3 regions of the Mesorhizobium sp. W016 genome follow, and region 1 is predicted to be linked to each of the others. Evidence: predicted binding sites of a transcription regulator. Region 1 holds the regulator's gene; each other region holds the start of a gene.
What was found. The regulator PhoB, encoded in region 1, activates phosphate uptake and scavenging genes when phosphate is short. The targets are predictions, from matches to a motif close to TGTCATNNANCTGTCAT.

Region 1 (6,120 bases):
CGACCGACCCTACCGTGCTGATCAAGGCGAACTATCCCAAGCTCGCCGAAAACGCGCTGGTGGCCAAGCTCGGCATCGATCCGGCCAACAAGCCGATGATGCTGAAGCTCAAGGGCTTCCTGTCGGAAGGCGCCCGCGTCCAGCTGCGCGACATCGTCTCCGCCGATCCGTCGGTGATCGGCAGGACGCGTGACGTCGACATCCTGGCTGCCGCGAACCTCGACTCGGCCTTCAAGGGCCAGATCGACCTCGGCGTCGATGAAGCGCGCCGCAAGGTGTCCAACCAGCAGATCGACTGGATGAACAAGCTTAAAGCCGACGGCGTGATGGCCGAGCATTTCAACACCGGCCTGTTCACCTATGGCGCCTCCAGCCGGCCCGAAACGTCGGGCATGGGCGTGGCGATCATCGGCTCGTTCTACATGATGGTGATCGTGCTGTTGCTGGCGCTGCCGATCGGCGTCGCCGCCTCCATCTATCTGGAGGAGTTCGCCAAGAAGAACCGCTTTACGGACCTGATCGAAGTCAACATCAACAATCTCGCGGCGGTGCCGTCGATCGTCTTCGGTCTGCTTGGCCTTGCCGTGTTCATCAACTTCCTCGGCATGCCGCGCTCGGCTTCCTTCGTCGGCGGCCTGGTGCTGACCTTGATGACATTGCCGACCATAATCATCGCCACGCGCGCCGCCCTCGCCGCGGTGCCGCCGTCGATCCGCTCGGCGGCCCTAGGTCTCGGCGCCTCCAAGATGCAGATGGTGTTCCATCACATCCTGCCGCTTGCCGCCCCAGGCATCCTTACCGGCACCATCATCGGCCTGGCGCGTGCGCTCGGCGAGACAGCACCGCTGCTCTTGATCGGCATGGTCGCTTTCGTCGCCGATTATCCGACGACGCCTTTCGATCCGGCGACCGCGCTGCCGGTTCAGATCTATATGTGGGCAAACGAGGCTGAGCGCGCTTTTGTCGAGCGCATGTCCGGCGCCATCATCATCCTGCTCGTCTTCCTCATGGCCATGAACATCACCGCGATCGTGCTCCGGCGCCGCTTCGAGCGGCGCTGGTAGAAAAAAGGCAATTTGGTATGAACATCATGACCGAACAGTCCCTTGAGAATGCAGTGGGCGACAAAATGAACGCCAAGTCGAACGAAGTCATCAAGATGCGCGGCGACAAGGTCGGCGTCTTCTACGGCGAGAAGCAGGCGTTGTTCGACGTCAATCTCGACGTGCGTCAGAACCAGGTGACGGCGCTGATCGGCCCGTCCGGCTGCGGCAAGTCGACCTTCCTGCGCTGCCTCAACCGCATGAACGACACCATCGATTCGGCGCGGGTGACCGGCAAGATCACGCTCGATGAAGACGACATCTACGACAAGAACATCGATGTCGTCGAACTGCGCGCCCGCGTCGGCATGGTGTTCCAGAAACCCAACCCGTTCCCGAAGTCGATCTACGAGAACGTCGCCTACGGCCCGCGCATCCATGGGCTGGCCAAGCGCAAGTCCGACATGGACCAGATCGTCGAGCAGAGCCTGAAGAAGGCGGCGATCTGGAACGAGGTCAAGGACCGCCTGCAGGAGCCCGGCACCGGCCTGTCCGGCGGCCAGCAGCAGCGCCTGTGCATCGCGCGCGCCATCGCCGTGTCGCCGGAGGTGATCCTGATGGACGAGCCCTGCTCGGCGCTCGATCCGATCGCCACCGCCCGTGTCGAGGAGCTGATCGACGAACTGCGCCAGAACTACACGATCGTCATCGTCACCCACTCGATGCAGCAGGCGGCGCGCGTGTCGCAGCGCACGGCGATGTTCCATCTCGGCTATCTCGTCGAGGAGGGCGCCACCGACAAGATGTTCACCAACCCCGACGACAAGCGCACCCAGGACTACATTACCGGCCGCTTCGGCTGAGCCGTCCGGCGGGTGAATTTTCAGGCACGAGGACCAAGATCATGGGTGAACATACCGTCGCCTCCTTCGATGAAGAGCTCGGGCAGATCAGCAAGCTGATCCGCGACATGGGCGATCTGGCAGGCTCGATGGTCAGCGGCTCGACCAGGGCGCTGCTCAATTCGGACAATGCGCTGGCACAGCGTGTCGTGTCCGACGACGCCATCATGGATGCGCGCCAGCGCGAACTGGACGACCGCGCCATCACGCTGATCGCCAAGCGCCAGCCGATGGCCAACGATCTGCGCGCCGTGGTCGGCTCGATCCGCATGGCGGGCGACCTCGAGCGCATCGGCGACCTCGCCAAGAACATCGCCAAACGCGTCGGCACCGTGGGCTTGAGCGTCACGCCGCGCGACCTCTCGCACTCCATCGACGCCATGGCGCAACTGGTGCTGATCCAGGTGCAAGGCGTCGTCGAGGAATATGCCGCCACCGATGCGGCAGCGCTTGCAAAACTCAGGAATGACGACGAGCGCATCGACGTCAAATACACGTCCGTGTTTCGTGAGCTCTTGACCTACATGATGGAAGACCCTCGCAACATCACCGCCTGCACGCATCTCTTGTTCTGCGCCAAGAATCTTGAGCGCATCGGCGATCATGTCACCAACATCGCCGAAAATGCGTATTATGTGCTGACCGGCCAGCAATTGCCCGCCAATCGTCCGAAGCAGGACGAGACGGCCATGGCCACGCCGGCCTGATGAGGGTGAACTGCCTATGATCGCGCCACGCATCATGGTCGTGGAGGACGAGGAGCCACTAGGCGTGCTCCTCCGCTACAACCTCGAATCCGAAGGCTATCAGGTCGAGGTGGTGACACGCGGCGACGAGGCCGAGATCCGCCTGCAGGAAAACGTGCCCGATCTCCTGGTGCTCGACTGGATGGTGCCGGCTGTTTCCGGCATCGAGCTCTGCCGGCGGCTTAGAGTGCGGCCCGAAACCGAGCGGCTGCCGATCATCATGCTGACCGCGCGCGGTGAGGAAAGCGATCGCGTGCGCGGCCTGTCCACCGGTGCCGACGACTATCTGGTCAAGCCATTCTCGACGCCGGAGTTCATGGCGCGCGTGAAAGCGCTGCTGCGCCGCGCCAAGCCGGAAGTGCTGTCGAGCGTGCTCAAGGTCGGCGACATCGTGCTCGATCGAGAATCGCACCGGGTCTACCGCAAGAAGAGCGAGATCAGGCTCGGACCGACCGAGTTCCGGCTGCTCGAATTCATGATGCGCCATCCCGGCCGCGTGTTCTCGCGCAGCCAACTGCTCGACAATGTCTGGGGCGAGACGATCTATATAGACGAGCGAACCGTCGACGTGCATGTCGGGCGCTTACGCAAAGCGGTCAACAACGGCCGCATGCCGGATGTCATCCGTACCATTCGCGGCGCCGGCTACGCTATCAGGGAAGACTAGGATGCTGCGCGTCGCGCCGTTGCCGGCCATTCAGGCGACATGCTTGCCGGATTTCGCCTGAATGCCCGGCGCGAAAATCTCCTGGTCGACGAAGCCGAGCGCGCGCATGGCACAGCCTTCGCGGATCAGCGGCAGCTCGTTGGGCTCGGTGTCGAAGGAGATCGATTTCGAGTGCTGGCCGCCGGCGGTCTGGGCGATCGCTTCGCGCAATGCCGGTTCGATCAAGTCGAAGGCGGCGGCGCTGACGCCTACCATGGCGACGGGTGCCGGATCGATCAGCGCAAACAGGCTGCCGAGGCCGAAGCCGAGCGCCTCGCCGGCCTTGCGATAGGCTTCGCGCTCCGGGCCGTCGGTTTCGCGGGCGCGCGCGGCGAGTGCGCGCATATCAGCGTCGCCGATATCGACCGGCTCGGCATCCTCGCCCATCATTTTGGCGCTCCGCCAGATGGCGTAGTTTCCGGCATAGGCTTCCACGCAGCCGCGCCGCCCGCAGCGGCAGAGCGCGCCGCCCGGACGGTGGATCATGTGGCCGAACTCGCCGCCCGAGGAATGGGTGCCGGTGAACAGTTCGCCTTTCAGCACCAGGCCCATGCCGATGCCGTGCGATAAGAGGATGGCGATAAAATTGTCGCGGTAGCGCTCGGGCTGGCGCCATTGCAGCGCCACCGCCATCATGTTGCAATCGTTCTCCATGGTGGCAGGAATGCCGAATTCCGCTTCCAACATGTCGGCGAAGGCAATGTCGGTCAGTGGCGTGATCGGCGACCACAGCATGGCGCGCGCCTGCGAATCGGTGATGCCCTGGATGCCCATGGCAATGCGGGCGATGCTCTGGACATCGAGGTCGGGATCCTCAAGCCGCCGCCGGACGATTGCTACGCATTCGCCAATCAGCTCGTCGCGCGGCTTGGTCAGCGTGTCCAGCCGGCGCTGTTCCTCGGCGACGACGTGGCCGGCATAGTCGATGACGGTGACGGACAGGAAATTGAGCGACAGCACGACGGTCATCACCGCCGCCGCTTCCGGGTTGAGACCAAGGCCCACCTGCGGCCGGCCGCGTTTCAGTGCGCCGGTCTCGCCAGGTTTGCCTTCAATCAGGATGCCTTCTTGAATCAGATCAGACGAGATTGCCGATATGGTCGAGTGGCTGAGGCCGGTGGTCGCCGCAATCTCGGTCCGCGACGGCTGGCCGGCCCGGCGCACGGCTGAAATCACCATCGCACGGTTGCGACGGCGCAGATCGTCGTGGCGGATTCCAACCGACATTTGTTTCCTCCCGGCCTCCTCGCGCCTCATGATAGTGACGGCGTTCGACGGCACCAGCCAAATATTGGCAGACGCCGGCAGCCCTGTCATTGTTTATTGCGGACCTCGAAAAAATTCGGCACGGCCATCAGAATCCATCAGAATCGATGTTGACAGCGCGTTATCATTGAACCAGTATTTTTTCGAGGCTCGAAAAAATAGCGCCTCTGTGTGCCGGCCCTCGGGCCAGTTTTGTCGCGCCGCACGCGGCGCAGGGAGGATTATGATGAACAGATTTGCAGCCGCCATGCTGGCGGGTGTCGCCATGTCGCTGGCGCTGATGTCGGTCGCGCAGGCGAAGGACAAGGTCATCGGCGTGTCGTGGTCGAACTTCCAGGAAGAGCGCTGGAAGACCGACGAGGCGGCGATGAAAACGGCGATAGAGGCTGCCGGCGACAAGTACATTTCCGCCGACGCGCAGTCCAATCCCGGCAAGCAGCTGACCGACGTCGAAAGCCTGATCTCGCAGGGCGCCAACTCGCTGATCATCCTGGCGCAGGACGCCTCGGCCATCGGCCCGGCGGTGCAGAAGGCGCTGGACGAAGGCATTCCGGTCGTCGGCTATGACCGCCTGATCGAGAACAAGGACGTCTTCTACCTGACCTTCGACAACAAGGAAGTCGGCCGCATGCAGGCCCGCGAAGTGTTCAAGGCGAAGCCCGAAGGCAACTATGTCTTCATCAAGGGCTCTGGCTCGGATCCGAATGCCGATTTCCTGTTCTCGGGCTCGATGGAAGTGCTCAAGGAAGCCATCGACTCGGGCAAGATCAAGAATGTCGGCGAGGCCTATACCGATGGCTGGCTGCCGGCCAACGCGCAAAAGAACATGGAACAGTTCCTGACCGCCAATGACAACAAGGTCGATGCCGTGGTTGCGGCCAATGACGGCACCGCCGGCGGCGTTGTCGCCGCGCTGACGGCGCAGGGCCTTGCCGGAACGGTTCCGGTCTCGGGCCAGGACGGCGACCATGCCGCTCTGAACCGCATCGCGCTCGGCACGCAGACGGTGTCGGTGTGGAAGGACGCGCGCGAACTCGGCAAGAACGCCGCCGAGATCGCCTCGCAGCTTGCCGATGGCAAGAAGACGGGCGACATTGCCGGCGCCAAGGACTTCACCACGCCTGGCGGCAACACCGTCAAGTCGCTGTTCCTGACCCCCGTCGCGATCACCAAGGACAACCTCAACGTCGTCATCGACGCCGGCTGGATCAAGAAGGACGAAGTCTGCACGGGCGTCGCCGCCGGCAGCGTCGCGGCTTGCAACTGATCTCGACGACTTGAAGAAATGAGGCGCCGCGGCTGTCAAGCCGCGGCGTTTTCTCTACGAGAATTGTGTGTTTCCGCCATCGGCGGCAAACTTCTAGGCTGTGGTCCGGCATCCGCGCCAGACGGCAAGCCGCTGGAGGACATCATGACCGACACGACCTCAAATCCGCAGGCCGATACGGCACGAGCGT
Region 2 (6,120 bases), 880 kb from region 1:
TGACGCCGGAGCCGGACAAAGCGATATTGGCGCTGCGGGCGAGCCGAGCCAGCACTTCGCCGCGCGATTCGCGGCCGCGCTGGGCGAGACGCTCGGCGAGGATTTCCGGCGAGGCGGTGATCTCGACGACAGCCAGATTGGCATAGCGCTCCCGCAGCACCGGGATGACTGCGCGCGAGACATTGGCCACCGCGACATGGCCATTGGCGATGGACCAGTCGACATCGGCCGGAATGCCGTAGCGCAGGCCGTGCGCCTCCCAGGAAATGGCGAAAGCGCCGTCGGCCTGGGCCTCGGCAAAGGCCGCGTCAGCCAGCGTGTCGTGATCCTCGCTTGCCGCATCGCTCGGCCTGGTGATGACGCGGCGGACGAACTCCAGCCTCGTCTCGTCGGCAAACAAGGTGCGGGCATAACCGATTACCGTATCCTTGCCGGCGCCACTCGGGCCGACGACGGCGACGAAGACGCCGTTGCGGACCGGAAAGGCCTCGCTGGTCAGTTCGCGCTCGATCGACGCCGAGACCATCAGGCGACCCGCCGCCCTTGGCGCCAGACGGTGCGCACGACCGGCACATGGTCGTCGACGCGCACCCGCACGAGGTCGGCGCGGCGGCCCTGTTCGATGACGCCGCGGTCGTTGAGGCCGATGGCCTCGGCCGGGTTCTTCGACACCATCGCGACCGCCTGCGGCAAGGAGATGCCCTCGACGACGTCGCCGAGGAAGAAGGCCGACTGGATCAGGCTGAAAGGGATATAGTCGGACGACAATATGTCGAGCAGGCCGTCGCCGGCCAGCGTGCGGGCCGAGACATTGCCCGAATGCGAGGAGCCGCGCATGACGTTGGGCGCGCCCATCAGTACGCCGAGCCCGGCATCCTTCGAGGCCTTGGCGGCTTCCAGCGTGGTCGGGAATTCCGCGACGCGCACGCCCTGCTCGATCGCTTCGTCGACATGGCCCGATGTGGCGTCGTCATGGCTCGCCAGCACAATGCCCCGCTCTTTGCAGGCGGCTGATATCGCCACCCGGTTCGGTCCCGAATTCTTCGCCGATTCCGACATCCGCTTTTCGCAGAACAATTGGAAGTCGCGATCGGTCAATTTCAGCTTGCGCTGATAGTAATGGGCGTAGGTCTCGAGATTGACGAACTGACGCTGTCCCGGCGCATGGTCCATCAGCGAGGCCAGCTTGACCCGCTCGTCGCCATCGAAATTGGCGAAAGCCCGCAAGCAATCCGGCGCCGAGACCTCGCAGCGCAGGTGCAGGAAATGGTCGGCCCGCAACCGGTCTTTCGCGACGCTGTCCTCGATCGCGCCGGCGAGCTTGCGGATGTCGTCGGAGGTAATATCCGCGTCCTCGTCCATGCCGACACGCAAAGCGTCGAGCACGGTGGTGATGCCGGCGGTGGCCACCTGCGCGTCATGGGCAAGGACGGCGGCGATCGGGTTCCAGCGCACTTTCGGGCGCGGCGCATAGTGGCCTTCGAGATGGTCAGTGTGCAGCTCGACCAGGCCGGGAATGATGTAGTCGCCGCCCATGTCCTCGCCGCCCATGCTCCCGCCGGTGTGGCCGGTGCCGGCGTCGACGCCGGAGATAAAACCGTCGCGCAGCACGAGCGACCCTTCGACGATCTCGTCGGCAAGCACGATGCGGGCGTTGTGGAGAACAGTTTCGGCGGTCATTTCAGGCGGTCCCTGGTTACTCGGACGAATTGCGGTCAGGCGGTTTTTCGGGCAGCGCGGCGGCCGAGCGCATGATGCGAAAGCACCATGAACGGAGCGCCCGGTTCGGTTTCGACGAACAGCGTCAGCGCATCCACCAGCACCGGCTGCTGCAGCACATCGGCGAACAGGCTGTCAATTGCCGCGCGCAGACGTTGGCTTTCCTGCGGCCCGGCCCGGCCGGACAGTGTCATGTGGAAGCGAAAGGTCTCAAACACATAGGGATAGCCCCACTGGCAGAGATTGCGGAACTCGGCCGGCTTCAGCGAATCCGGGCTGCGCCGCTCGATCTCGGCCTCGGTGAGCGGCGCGCGAAAACGGTCGAAGCTAAGCACGACATCATCGGCGAAACGGTTGAGCGGCGGCAGCGGGCCTTCCGGCAGCAAAGCGAAGAAACCATCGATCTGGCTGACGACCAGGCGCGGGATGGTGACCGTCGGCGTTGCTTCGGCAAAGGCGTCCAGCGCCGCGCGCAACGAGCTTTCAGTTTCGTTGGCGGCCAACCGGAAGGGCGCTTTCAGCGTCGCATGAAAACCGTAGCGCCGCGCCGATGCGGTGTGAAAGGCGACTTCGGCCGCCGACAGCTCGCCCACCGCCTCGACCGGCCTGGTGGCGGCGCCAAAGGGGTCGCGACCCAGCCAGTTGGCGGCGATCCGCGCCAGCGGCTCGTCCTGCATCGGGGTGAAATAGATGGCGTAGCGCATCGAAAATCCTCGTCAGCCCGCTGCCATAGGTGATTTCCATGACGGATTGACGAAGCTTATGCGGGTTTTCGAAGGCAAATCGACCCCGCAGGTCCTTAGCCGACGATTTTTCGCTGCTGGACCAACAGCTTCCGCCGCAAGCGAAGGCCGATCAGGCCTTCATCAGCCACTCGTGCTCGGGCGCGTTGTGGAACTTCCACGTCCGCTTCGGCCCGGCCATGACGTTAAGGTAATAGAGGTCGTAGCCGTGACAGGCCGCGCACGGATGATAGCCCTTGGGCACCAGCACGACATCGCCGTCCTCGATCGCCATCGCCTCGTCCAGTTCGCGGGCGCCCGACTTGTCGGCGTCGGTGTAGACCCGCTGGAAGGCAAAGCCCTGCGGCGGGTTGAGGCGGTGGTAATAGGTTTCCTCAAGATAGGATTCGGCAGGCAGATTGTCCTGGTCGTGCTTGTGCGGCGGGTAGCTCGATGTGTGGCCGCCGGGCGTGATGACCTCGACCACCAGCAGCGAGTCGGCGGGCTTGCCCTCGGGCAATATGTTGGTGACGTAGCGCGTGTTGGTGCCTTTGCCCCGAGTCTCCTGGCCGAGGTCGTCGGGTGCGATGACGCGAACGGGCAAGCCGCCGCCCAGGCCCGGCGCCGAACAGACCGCGAGTTCGAGATCGGTGTCGGCGGTGACCGACCAGTCCGAACCCTCCGGGATATAGACCGACCACGGCTTGCCCTCGAAGGGCGACATGCGCTCGCCGAGCAGGCCGAGTTCCCGGCCGCCGGCCCTTGCCGTGCCCTTGCCGGTGACGAACACCAGGCAGACTTCGCGATCCTGCGTCTTGCCGGATGCGGTCTCGCCCGGCTTCAGCCGGTGCAGGTCGAAGCCGACATAGGTCCATCCGGCGCTGTTGGGCGTGACATGCGCGACGCGGCCATGGCCCTTGTCGGCTTTGACGAGCAGTTTCGACATGTTTTGTCTCCTATCGCAAGTCTTCGAGGTCGGCCTCTCAACTTCGTCATCCTAGAGCGAAGCTCCGTCGCGAAGACCCTAGGATGACGAAGCGAGGGACGTTCCGGCCAATCACCGACGTAGGCGATACGCCAGGTGTCGAGTGTCCGACCCGCAAGCCCTTCCGAGCCACGGCCGCTTCATTCCTTCGGTTCGGCGTCCGCCTTCGCTTCGCCGGTCTTCGGTCGACCAGGCGCAGCCTTGCTCTCCTCCACCGGCTTGTAAAGGTAGAAGAACTGCCAGACGGCGTAGGCGGCAAAGCCGAGCGCAATGATGCCCCAGAATGGGGTGCCGGAGGCGAATTCTATTCCGGCCCAGATCACGCAGACGGCGACGACGGCAACGCGCCGCCACAGCGGCCGGAAGAACGGGTGCTCGTAATCCTTCATCGGACCGGCTTACGCATTGGGAAAGCCTTGCGTCTCGACCGTGTAGCCGGCCGCCGTCATCACCCGCATCAGCTCCTTGTAACCCACTTGGGCCATCTTCAGCGGCGGGTTCTTTTTCGGGTCCTGCTCGGCCTCGACGACGAACCAGCCTTCATAGCCATGGTCGGCGAAGCGCTGCACGATGGCGCCGAAATCGAGCGAACCGTCGCCAGGCACCGTGAAGGCACCGAGCGCCACGGCGTCGAGAAAGGACTGCTTTGTGCGGTCGAGCCCGTCGATCACGCCCATGCGCACATCCTTCACATGGACATGGCTGATCCGCTTGTGGTGGTTGTCGATGGCGCGCAGCACGTCGCCGCCGGCAAAGGCGAGATGCCCTGCATCGAGCAGCAACGGAATGCCTTCGCCGGAATGGCGCATGAAGGCATCGAGCTCCGGCTCAGTCTCGACCACTGCCGCCATGTGATGGTGATAGGACAGCGGCATGCCTTGCTCGGCGCACCATTCGCCGAATTCGGTGAGGCGCCTGGCATAGGCCCTCATCTCGTCGTTCGACAATTTCGGCTTGGTGGCGAGAGGCCTGGAGCGATCGCCCTGGATCGAGCGGCCGACCTCGCCATAGACGATGCAAGGCGCATTCACCGCCTTGAACAGGTCGATCATCGGCTGGATGCGATCCTTGTTCTTGCCCATGTCCTCATCAACCAGGGTGCCGGAGAACCAGCCGCCGCACAGCGTCACGTCGGCCTGCTTCAGGATCGGCAGCATGATTTCGGGGTCGTTTGGAAAACGCCGGCCCATTTCCATGCCGGTGAAACCTGCCGAGCGCGACTGGCGCAGGCACTCTTCCAGCGAGACGTCGTCGCTGAGTTCGGCAAGATCGTCGTTCCACCACGCAATGGGGGACATGCCCAGTTTGGCTTTCAAGTTTTAGCTCCGGTTTCTTGTTCACCCTCCCCCTTGTGGGGAGGGTCGCTGCGAAGCAGCGGGGTGGGGTGCGGCGCCAGACCCCCACCGGACCTTCGGTCCGACCTCCACAAGGGGAGGTAGGGGGCGGGTGCATGTACATCAATCGCCGATTGTCTGCATCTGCCGCTTTTCGTCATAGGCCTTGCGGGCTGCGTTGACCTGCGGCCGTGCGGAGACTTCCGGCACCGCGACATCCCACCAATGGCCGCCGGCATCAGTGGAAATCAGCGGGTCGGTGTCGATGACCAGCACGGTGGTGCGGTCGTTGGTTTTCGACTTTTGCAGCGCGGTCTCCAGGCCGGTGATCGACGGCACCTTCTCGGCAATAGCGCCCATGCTGGCCGCATGCGCGGCGAAGTCGATGTCGGGCAAGATCTCGTGGCGCGCGTCCTTCAGGAGGTTGTTGAAGTTGGCGCCGCCGGTGGCCATCTGCAGCCGGTTGATGCAGCCATAACCCCTGTTGTCGAGCACCACGATGATCAGCTTCAATCCGAGCATCACCGAGGTGGCGATCTCCGAATTCATCATCAGGTAGGATCCGTCGCCGACCATGACGACTATCTCCTGATCGGGCTTGGCCATCTTGGCGCCGAGCCCGCCGGCAATCTCGTAACCCATGGTCGAGAAACCATATTCGCCATGGTACGAGCCGGGCGCGCCTGCCTGCCAGAGCTTGTGCAGCTCGCCCGGCAGGCCGCCCGACGCATTCAGCAAGGTCACGCCGGACCCCAGCACGCGCTGCACGGCGCCGATCACCTGCGCGTCCGAAGGGAAGGCGGCGTTGGTCGACGCCGTCACCTTGGAGGCTTCGGCCTGCCATGCCTTCTTGCCTTGGGTCGCATTGTCGGTCCATGTCGCCGGTGCTTTCCAGCTCCCCAACGCCGCACCCAGTTCGACAAGCCCTTCGGCCGCATCGGCGACCAGCGGCAGCGCACGATGCTTGCCGGCATCGAAAAGCTGCACGTTGAGTCCGATGATGGTCTTGCCGGAATTCTTGAACAGCGCCCATGAGCCGGTGGTGAAATCCTGCAGCCGGGTGCCGATGGCGAGCACGACATCGGCTTCTTCCGCCAGCCGGTTGGCCGCGGACGTGCCGGTGACGCCGACCGCCGCCATGTTGCGCGGATGTGTGTCGGGCAGCGAGGATTTGCCGCCTTGCGTTTCGCAGACCGGAATGCCGGCGCTCTCGGCGAATTTCGCCAGTTCATCCGAACCCTGCGAATACAGCACGCCGCCGCCGGCGATGATCAGCGGTTTTTTCGCACCCTTCAGCGCGGTGACCGCCGCCGCCAATTCATGCCGGTCCGGACGCGGCCGGCGCTGGTGCCAGACGCGC
Region 3 (6,120 bases), 120 kb from region 1:
ATCATCCGCAGCAGCGTGGACTTGCCGCAGCCGGACGGCCCAACCAGAACGCAAAGCTCCTTGTCGGGAATGGCGATCGAGACACCCCTCACCGCCTCGACGCCGCCGGGATAGACTTTCTTCACATCCTTCAGATCGACGGTCGCCATCAGCTTCTCACTTTTCGGTATCGACCAGTCCGCGCACGAACCAGCGTTGCATCAGCACCACGATCAGGATCGGCGGCAGGATGGCCAGCATCGCGGTGACCATGACCAGATGCCATTGGGTATCGGCATCGGCGAAGGAGACCATCTTTCTAAGTGCGATGACGATGGTGTTCATGTCATTGCTGTTGGTGACGAGCAGCGGCCACAGGTACTGCGTCCAGCCATAAATGAAGAGGATGACGAACAGCGCCGCGATGTTGGTGCGCGACAGCGGCAGCAGGATGTCGAAAAAGAAGCGCCATGGTCCGGCGCCGTCGACACGCGCCGCTTCCACCAACTCACCTGGGATGGTCATGAAGAACTGGCGAAACAGAAGCGTGGCGGTGGCCGAGGCGATCAGCGGAATGATCAGGCCGGCATAGGTGTCGATCATGCCGAGATCGACCATCACCTTGTAGGTCGGCAGGATGCGCACCTCGACGGGAAGCATCAGCGTGATGAAGATCAGCCAGAAGAAGACCATCCGAAGCGGAAAACGGAAGAACACGATCGCATAGGCCGAAAGGATCGAGATGAAAATCTTCCCCACCGCGATGCCGAGCGCCATGATCGTGGTGTTGAGCAGCAATCGGCCGACACTGACGCCGCCGATGCGGCCGACACCGCCGAACAGCGCCTCGCTGTAATTGTTCCAGACCTGGTCGCCGGGCAAAAGAGGCAATGGCGGCTTGAGGATGGTCTGCAGCGTCTGCGTGGAGGCAACGAAGGTGTAGTAGATCGGGAAAGCGACGATCAGGATGCCCAGGATGAGCACGGCGTGGGCGATGAGGGCGCGAAGCGGGGACTGACCAATCATCGCTCGCGCTCAACCGTAGTGGACTTTGCGTTCCACATAGCGGAACTGGATGGCCGTGAGTGAGATGACGATGACCATCAGGATGACCGACTGCGCGGCCGAATCGCCGAGGATCAAATTGACGAAACCGTCATTGTAGACCTTGTAGACCAGCGTCTCGGTGGCCTTGCCTGGCCCGCCGCCGGTGACGGCATGAACGATACCGAAAGTGTCGAACAGCGCATAGACAGTGTTGACGACCAGCAGGAAGAAGGTCGTCGGTGCGAGCAGCGGGAAGACGATGGTCCAGAAGCGCTTCGTCTCCCCGGCGCCGTCCATGGCCGCCGCCTCTATCAACGTCTTCGGCACCGCCTGCAGCCCGGCGACGAAGAACAGGAAATTGTAGCTGATCTGCTTCCAGGCAGCCGCAGACACCAGCAGGATCATGGCTTGGTTTCCGTTAAGCAAGGGATCCCAGGCGATGCCGAGACCTCTCAAGGCGTAGGCCAGCGAACCGATCGAGGGGTTGAACAGAAACAGCCACAACATGCCGGCAATCGCCGGCGCCACCGCATACGGCCAGATCAGCAGCGTGCGATAAAGGCCTTTGCCGCGCACCACCCTCTCGGCCATGACGGCAAGCAACAGGGCCACACCCATGGCGACCATCGCGGTCGCCAGAGAGAACACCAGCGTAACTTTGATCGAGTTGAGGTAGGCCGGGTCGGCCAGCACCTTGCGAAAATTGGCGAGCCCGACGAACTTGCTCTTCAGCCCGAACGGGTCTTCCCTAAGCATCGACTGGTAGAGCGCCTGCCCCGTCGGCCAGTAGAAAAAGATCAGCGTAATGGCGAGTTGCGGCGCCACCAGCAGGTAAGGCAGGGTCTTGTTGGGAAAGACGACGCGTGGAGACAGTGTGGTTCCCTCGCTGTTCAGGAAGTCGTCCACGCGGGTCCGCGTGGACGAGGTTCAACTGACAAATCGCTTCAATTTCCGATCGCTTCCTGAATCGCCTTGTTGCCGCGTGCGACCGCGTTGTCGAGCGCCTGCTGCGCAGTCTGCTGGCCGGCCAGCATCTTCTCGAACTCCTCGTTCTCGATGTCGCGCACCTGCGGCAGGTTGACGAGGCGCACGCCCTTCGAGTTCTCGGTCGGCGCCTTGCCCAGCATCTGCAGGATCGGCGTCTCACGGCCCGGATTCTTGTCATAGAAGCCGGACTTCTTGGTCGCCTCATAGGCAGCGAGCGTCACCGGCAGATAACCCGACTTCTGGTGCAGATACTCCTGCACTTCGGTCTTGGACAGGTAGGAGAAGAACGCCGCGACGCCCTTGTATTCCTCGTCCGATTTGTTGCCGAACACCCACAGGCTGGCGCCGCCCGGCGTGGTGTTCTGGGGCGCGCCCTTGGCGTCACTATCATAGGGAAGCTGGCCGATGCCGTAGTTCATGCCCGACTTGACGATGTCACCGAGACCCCCCGACGATTCGGTGAAGATGCCGCATTCTCCGGCAAGAAAGATCTGCTTGGCTTCGGATGTACGGCCGCCATATTTGAAGGTGCCGTCCTTGGCCAGGTCGGCGAGCGCCTGGAAATGATTGACGAAGATCGGCGCATTGATCTTGAGCTCGACGTCGGTTCCGGCAAGTCCGTTCTGGTTGGTGCCATAGGAAACGTCATTCCAGGCAGCGAAGGCCTCAAGGTGGATCCAGGTCAACCAGGTCGAGGTATAGCCGCAGGAAGCGGCGCCGCTCGCCTTGATCTTCTTGGCGGCTTCCCACACCTCGTTCCAGGTCTTTGGCGGATTGTTCACATCAAGCCCGGCCTTCTGGAAGATATCCTTGTTGTAGTAGAGGATGGGCGACGAGGAATTATAGGGGAAGGACAGCATGGTCCCGTCCGGCTTCGAATAGTAACCGACGATGCCGGGCAAATACTGGCTCTTGTCGAAGGTCACGCCGGCGCTGGTCAGCACATCGGCCACCGGTTTGATCGCACCTTCGGCTGCCATCATGACGCCGGTACCCACGTCGAACACCTGGATGATGTCGGGCGCTTGCCCCGCACGAAAGGCAGCGATGCCGGCATTCAGCGTTTCGGGATAGGTGCCCTTGAAAACAGGGAGAATTTCATAGTCGCTCTGGCTGGCATTGAAATCCTTGGCGATCTTGTCGACCACCTCGGCATTCGCGCCGGTCATGGCATGCCACCAACTGATCTGGGTGGCGGCGAAGGCGGAGGTGGTGGAAAGCAGGGTCAAGGTGGCGGCAACACCGGCCGCAAAGCCGAACAACTTCATGTTTCATCTCCCGTTTGTCATTGGCGAAAGGGGCGCTCCCGCGAACGCAATATGTGTCGCTGATGACAATCGGACAACGGATTTGTTGCTGTTTCGTGAATTTCATACCCGGCTAACTTCGCGCCCCCTCGCCTTGCAACGAGGACAGAGAGAAATGCCAAGCCGGCTCAGCGATAGAATGGGGCATGGTGGGCCTGCAAGGATCGCCGACCGCCCAGCGATGCGTGAAGGGCCCGCGTGACAGCGCCACGCACCTGCACCGTGCGGCCGCCAAACCGGCGCTCGGCCAGATCGAGATCGGCCGAGCGGCATCGCGCCAGGCGCTGCTGTAACCGTGCGTCTGGAATGAGACAGGATCGCCGCAACATACAACCCGAAAAACCCGCTGTAGTTGTAGTTCCCATAACCGATTCTTCGTCAAGCGTGGCATACTAATCAAGTGGACGGCTTGATTGCTGTGGGAGAGCAGGTGGGGCGAGATGCTGACGGTCTATAATTGTATCGTGCATGAGCACGATCTGAGACTGGTCGCACTGGCAGCGCTCATTTGCGGTATTTCTTCCTTCTCGGCGGTCAACCTGCTTCGCCATGTCGACCGCTCGAGCGAGCGCAACCGCTATACCTGGCTGATGATAGCAGCCACTTCCACCGGCTTCGGTATCTGGGCGACGCATTTCATCGCAATGCTTGCATTTTCTCCCGGAATCCCCAACGCCTACAATACGGAAATGTCGGCGCTTTCGCTCGCCGGTTCCGTCGCCCTGACCGCCGCGGGCATGTGGATCGCCACCTTGCGCCGGGGCATCGACTACCCTCTGGTCGGCGGCGCGGTCCTCGGCGCCGGTATCGCCGCCATGCACTATATCGGCATGGCCGCCTTCGAGGTCGAAGGGCGCATCGTCTGGAACCCGCTGCTGGTCGGCGTCTCGGTGCTGACAGGCGTCACCCTCGCCGCGCTGGCGCTGCTGGTCGTGTTGCGACGGCCGTCCATGCAGGCCACAATCGCCGCCGCCATCCTGTTGACGCTGGCGATCTGCAGCCTGCACTTCATCGCGATGGGCGCGGTGTCGATCTTCCCGGACTCCTCCATCGAGATATCGCAGTTCACGGTCGAACCGATGTCGCAGGCCTTCGCCGCCGCTGCAGTCAGCATGGCTATCCTGGTGCTTTCAGCCGCAGCATTGTGGATCGACCTGCGCTTCCGTCGTCACAAGATCGAGGCCGAGCGCATGCACGGCCTCGCCAACGCCGCCGTCGAGGGCCTGATCGTATGCGACGGCGCCCGCATCGTCAGCGCCAATGACAGCATCGCCGCGCTAACCGGCATTGCGCCGGAAGTGCTGAACGCGATGCTGCTTGGCGACCTCTTCGGCGAACGCACCGCGGCCGGCATGTCCGACTGCAGCGGACAGGCACAGGAAGCCGAACTCAGAGCCCATGACGGCGCCACCATCCCCGTCGAACTTATCGCAAGGAGCATCGACTATTGCGGCAAGCGGCACAGCGTTGTCGCCGTGCGCGACATCCGCGAACGCAGGAAGGCCGAGCAGGAGATCCTGCGCCTCGCCCATTTCGACCCGCTGACCGGGCTCCCCAACCGCCGCAGTTTCTCCGGCCGGCTCGAGGCCGAAATTGCCGCAATGGACCGCGGCGGCAAGGGTGGACATCTTGCGCTGCTGCTGCTCGACCTCGACCGCTTCAAGGAAGTGAACGACCTGTTCGGGCATGGCGCCGGCGATGCCATGCTGCAGAAGGTGGCGCTATGCGCCTCCGCCGTGCTCCGCCACGGACAGATGCTGGCGCGACTCGGCGGCGACGAGTTCGCCATCATCGCTCCGAACCTTCCCGATCCGCAGGCGGCCGGCCGCATCGCCGAGGCGGTGCTGGCGGCCATGCGCGAGGAAAACCGGCTGTCGGTCGGTGGCGGGCTGGTGTCGGCCAGCATCGGCATTGCACTTTATCCGCTCGACGCCGATGAGCCGACACTCCTGGTCAGCCACGCCGACACCGCGCTCTACCGCGCCAAGGCCGAGGGCAAGGACACCTACCGTTACTTCGAGGCCTCGATGGGCGCCGAGGCGCGAGACCGGCGCGTGATGGAGCACGAACTGCGCCAGGCCATGGCGCGCGATGAGTTTCGCCTCGTCTACCAGCCACAAAAGGAGATCAGCAGCGGGCGGATGGTCGGGTTCGAAGCGCTGATCCGCTGGCGCCATCCGCAGCGCGGCGACGTGTCGCCGGCGACCTTCATCCCGGTGGCCGAAGACAGCGGCGTCATCATCCAGATCGGCGAATGGGTGCTGGCGACGGCCTGCGCCGAGGCAGCGCGCTGGAAGAACCCTCTCACGGTCGCGGTCAATGTCTCGGCGGTGCAGCTCCACAATCCGAATTTCAGCCGCAAGGTGCATGAAGTCCTGCTCGGCTCCGGCCTGACGCCCGGCAGGCTCGAACTCGAGATCACCGAAACGGCGCTGGTCAAGGACATGCCGCGCGCGCTGGCGACCTTGCGCCAGGTGAAGGCGCTTGGCGTGCGTGTGGCGATGGACGATTTCGGCACCGGCTACTCCTCGCTGTCCAATCTCCGCGCCTTCCCCTTCGACAAGATCAAGATCGACGGCTCATTCATCAAATCAGTCGACAGCAACGGCCAGGTGGCAGCCATCGTGCGCGCCGTTCTGGGGCTTGGCCGCGGTCTCGGCCTGCCGGTTCTGGCCGAGGGCGTCGAGACGCTGGGCGAGCTGAAATTCCTCGGCGCCGAGGCCTGCGAGATCGGCCAGGGCTACTATCTAGGCCGGCCGAGCCCGATCGAGGCGTTCAGCGAACTGACCGGCGTCGCGGC

Region 2: the regulator PhoB is predicted to act here: its motif matches at 2,462-2,478, upstream of ACYG9V_RS05760 (DUF1045 domain-containing protein).
Region 3: the regulator PhoB is predicted to act here: its motif matches at 3,344-3,360, upstream of ugpB (sn-glycerol-3-phosphate ABC transporter substrate-binding protein UgpB).

Annotation. Positions count from the first base shown of each region.
Region 1 is NZ_JBTTIF010000002.1:190,813-196,932, reverse strand. It holds gene pstA (phosphate ABC transporter permease PstA) at 1-1,064, shown strand, start outside; gene pstB (phosphate ABC transporter ATP-binding protein PstB) at 1,082-1,906, shown strand; gene phoU (phosphate signaling complex protein PhoU) at 1,948-2,652, shown strand; gene phoB (phosphate regulon transcriptional regulator PhoB) at 2,669-3,358, shown strand; gene ACYG9V_RS01265 (ROK family protein) at 3,389-4,624, opposite strand; gene xylF (D-xylose ABC transporter substrate-binding protein) at 4,890-5,930, shown strand; gene ACYG9V_RS01255 (sugar ABC transporter permease) at 6,075-6,120, shown strand, end outside.
Region 2 is NZ_JBTTIF010000002.1:1,073,700-1,079,819, reverse strand. It holds gene phnN (phosphonate metabolism protein/1,5-bisphosphokinase (PRPP-forming) PhnN) at 1-529, opposite strand, end outside; gene ACYG9V_RS05765 (alpha-D-ribose 1-methylphosphonate 5-triphosphate diphosphatase) at 526-1,680, opposite strand; gene ACYG9V_RS05760 (DUF1045 domain-containing protein) at 1,716-2,423, opposite strand; gene iolB (5-deoxy-glucuronate isomerase) at 2,575-3,387, opposite strand; gene ACYG9V_RS05750 (DUF3329 domain-containing protein) at 3,567-3,815, opposite strand; gene iolE (myo-inosose-2 dehydratase) at 3,825-4,742, opposite strand; gene iolD (3D-(3,5/4)-trihydroxycyclohexane-1,2-dione acylhydrolase (decyclizing)) at 4,884-6,120, opposite strand, start outside.
Region 3 is NZ_JBTTIF010000002.1:69,604-75,723, forward strand. It holds gene ACYG9V_RS00640 (sn-glycerol-3-phosphate import ATP-binding protein UgpC) at 1-149, opposite strand, end outside; gene ugpE (sn-glycerol-3-phosphate ABC transporter permease UgpE) at 157-1,005, opposite strand; gene ugpA (sn-glycerol-3-phosphate ABC transporter permease UgpA) at 1,015-1,899, opposite strand; gene ugpB (sn-glycerol-3-phosphate ABC transporter substrate-binding protein UgpB) at 1,971-3,281, opposite strand; gene ACYG9V_RS00660 (hypothetical protein) at 3,467-3,613, shown strand; gene ACYG9V_RS00665 (bifunctional diguanylate cyclase/phosphodiesterase) at 3,761-6,120, shown strand, end outside.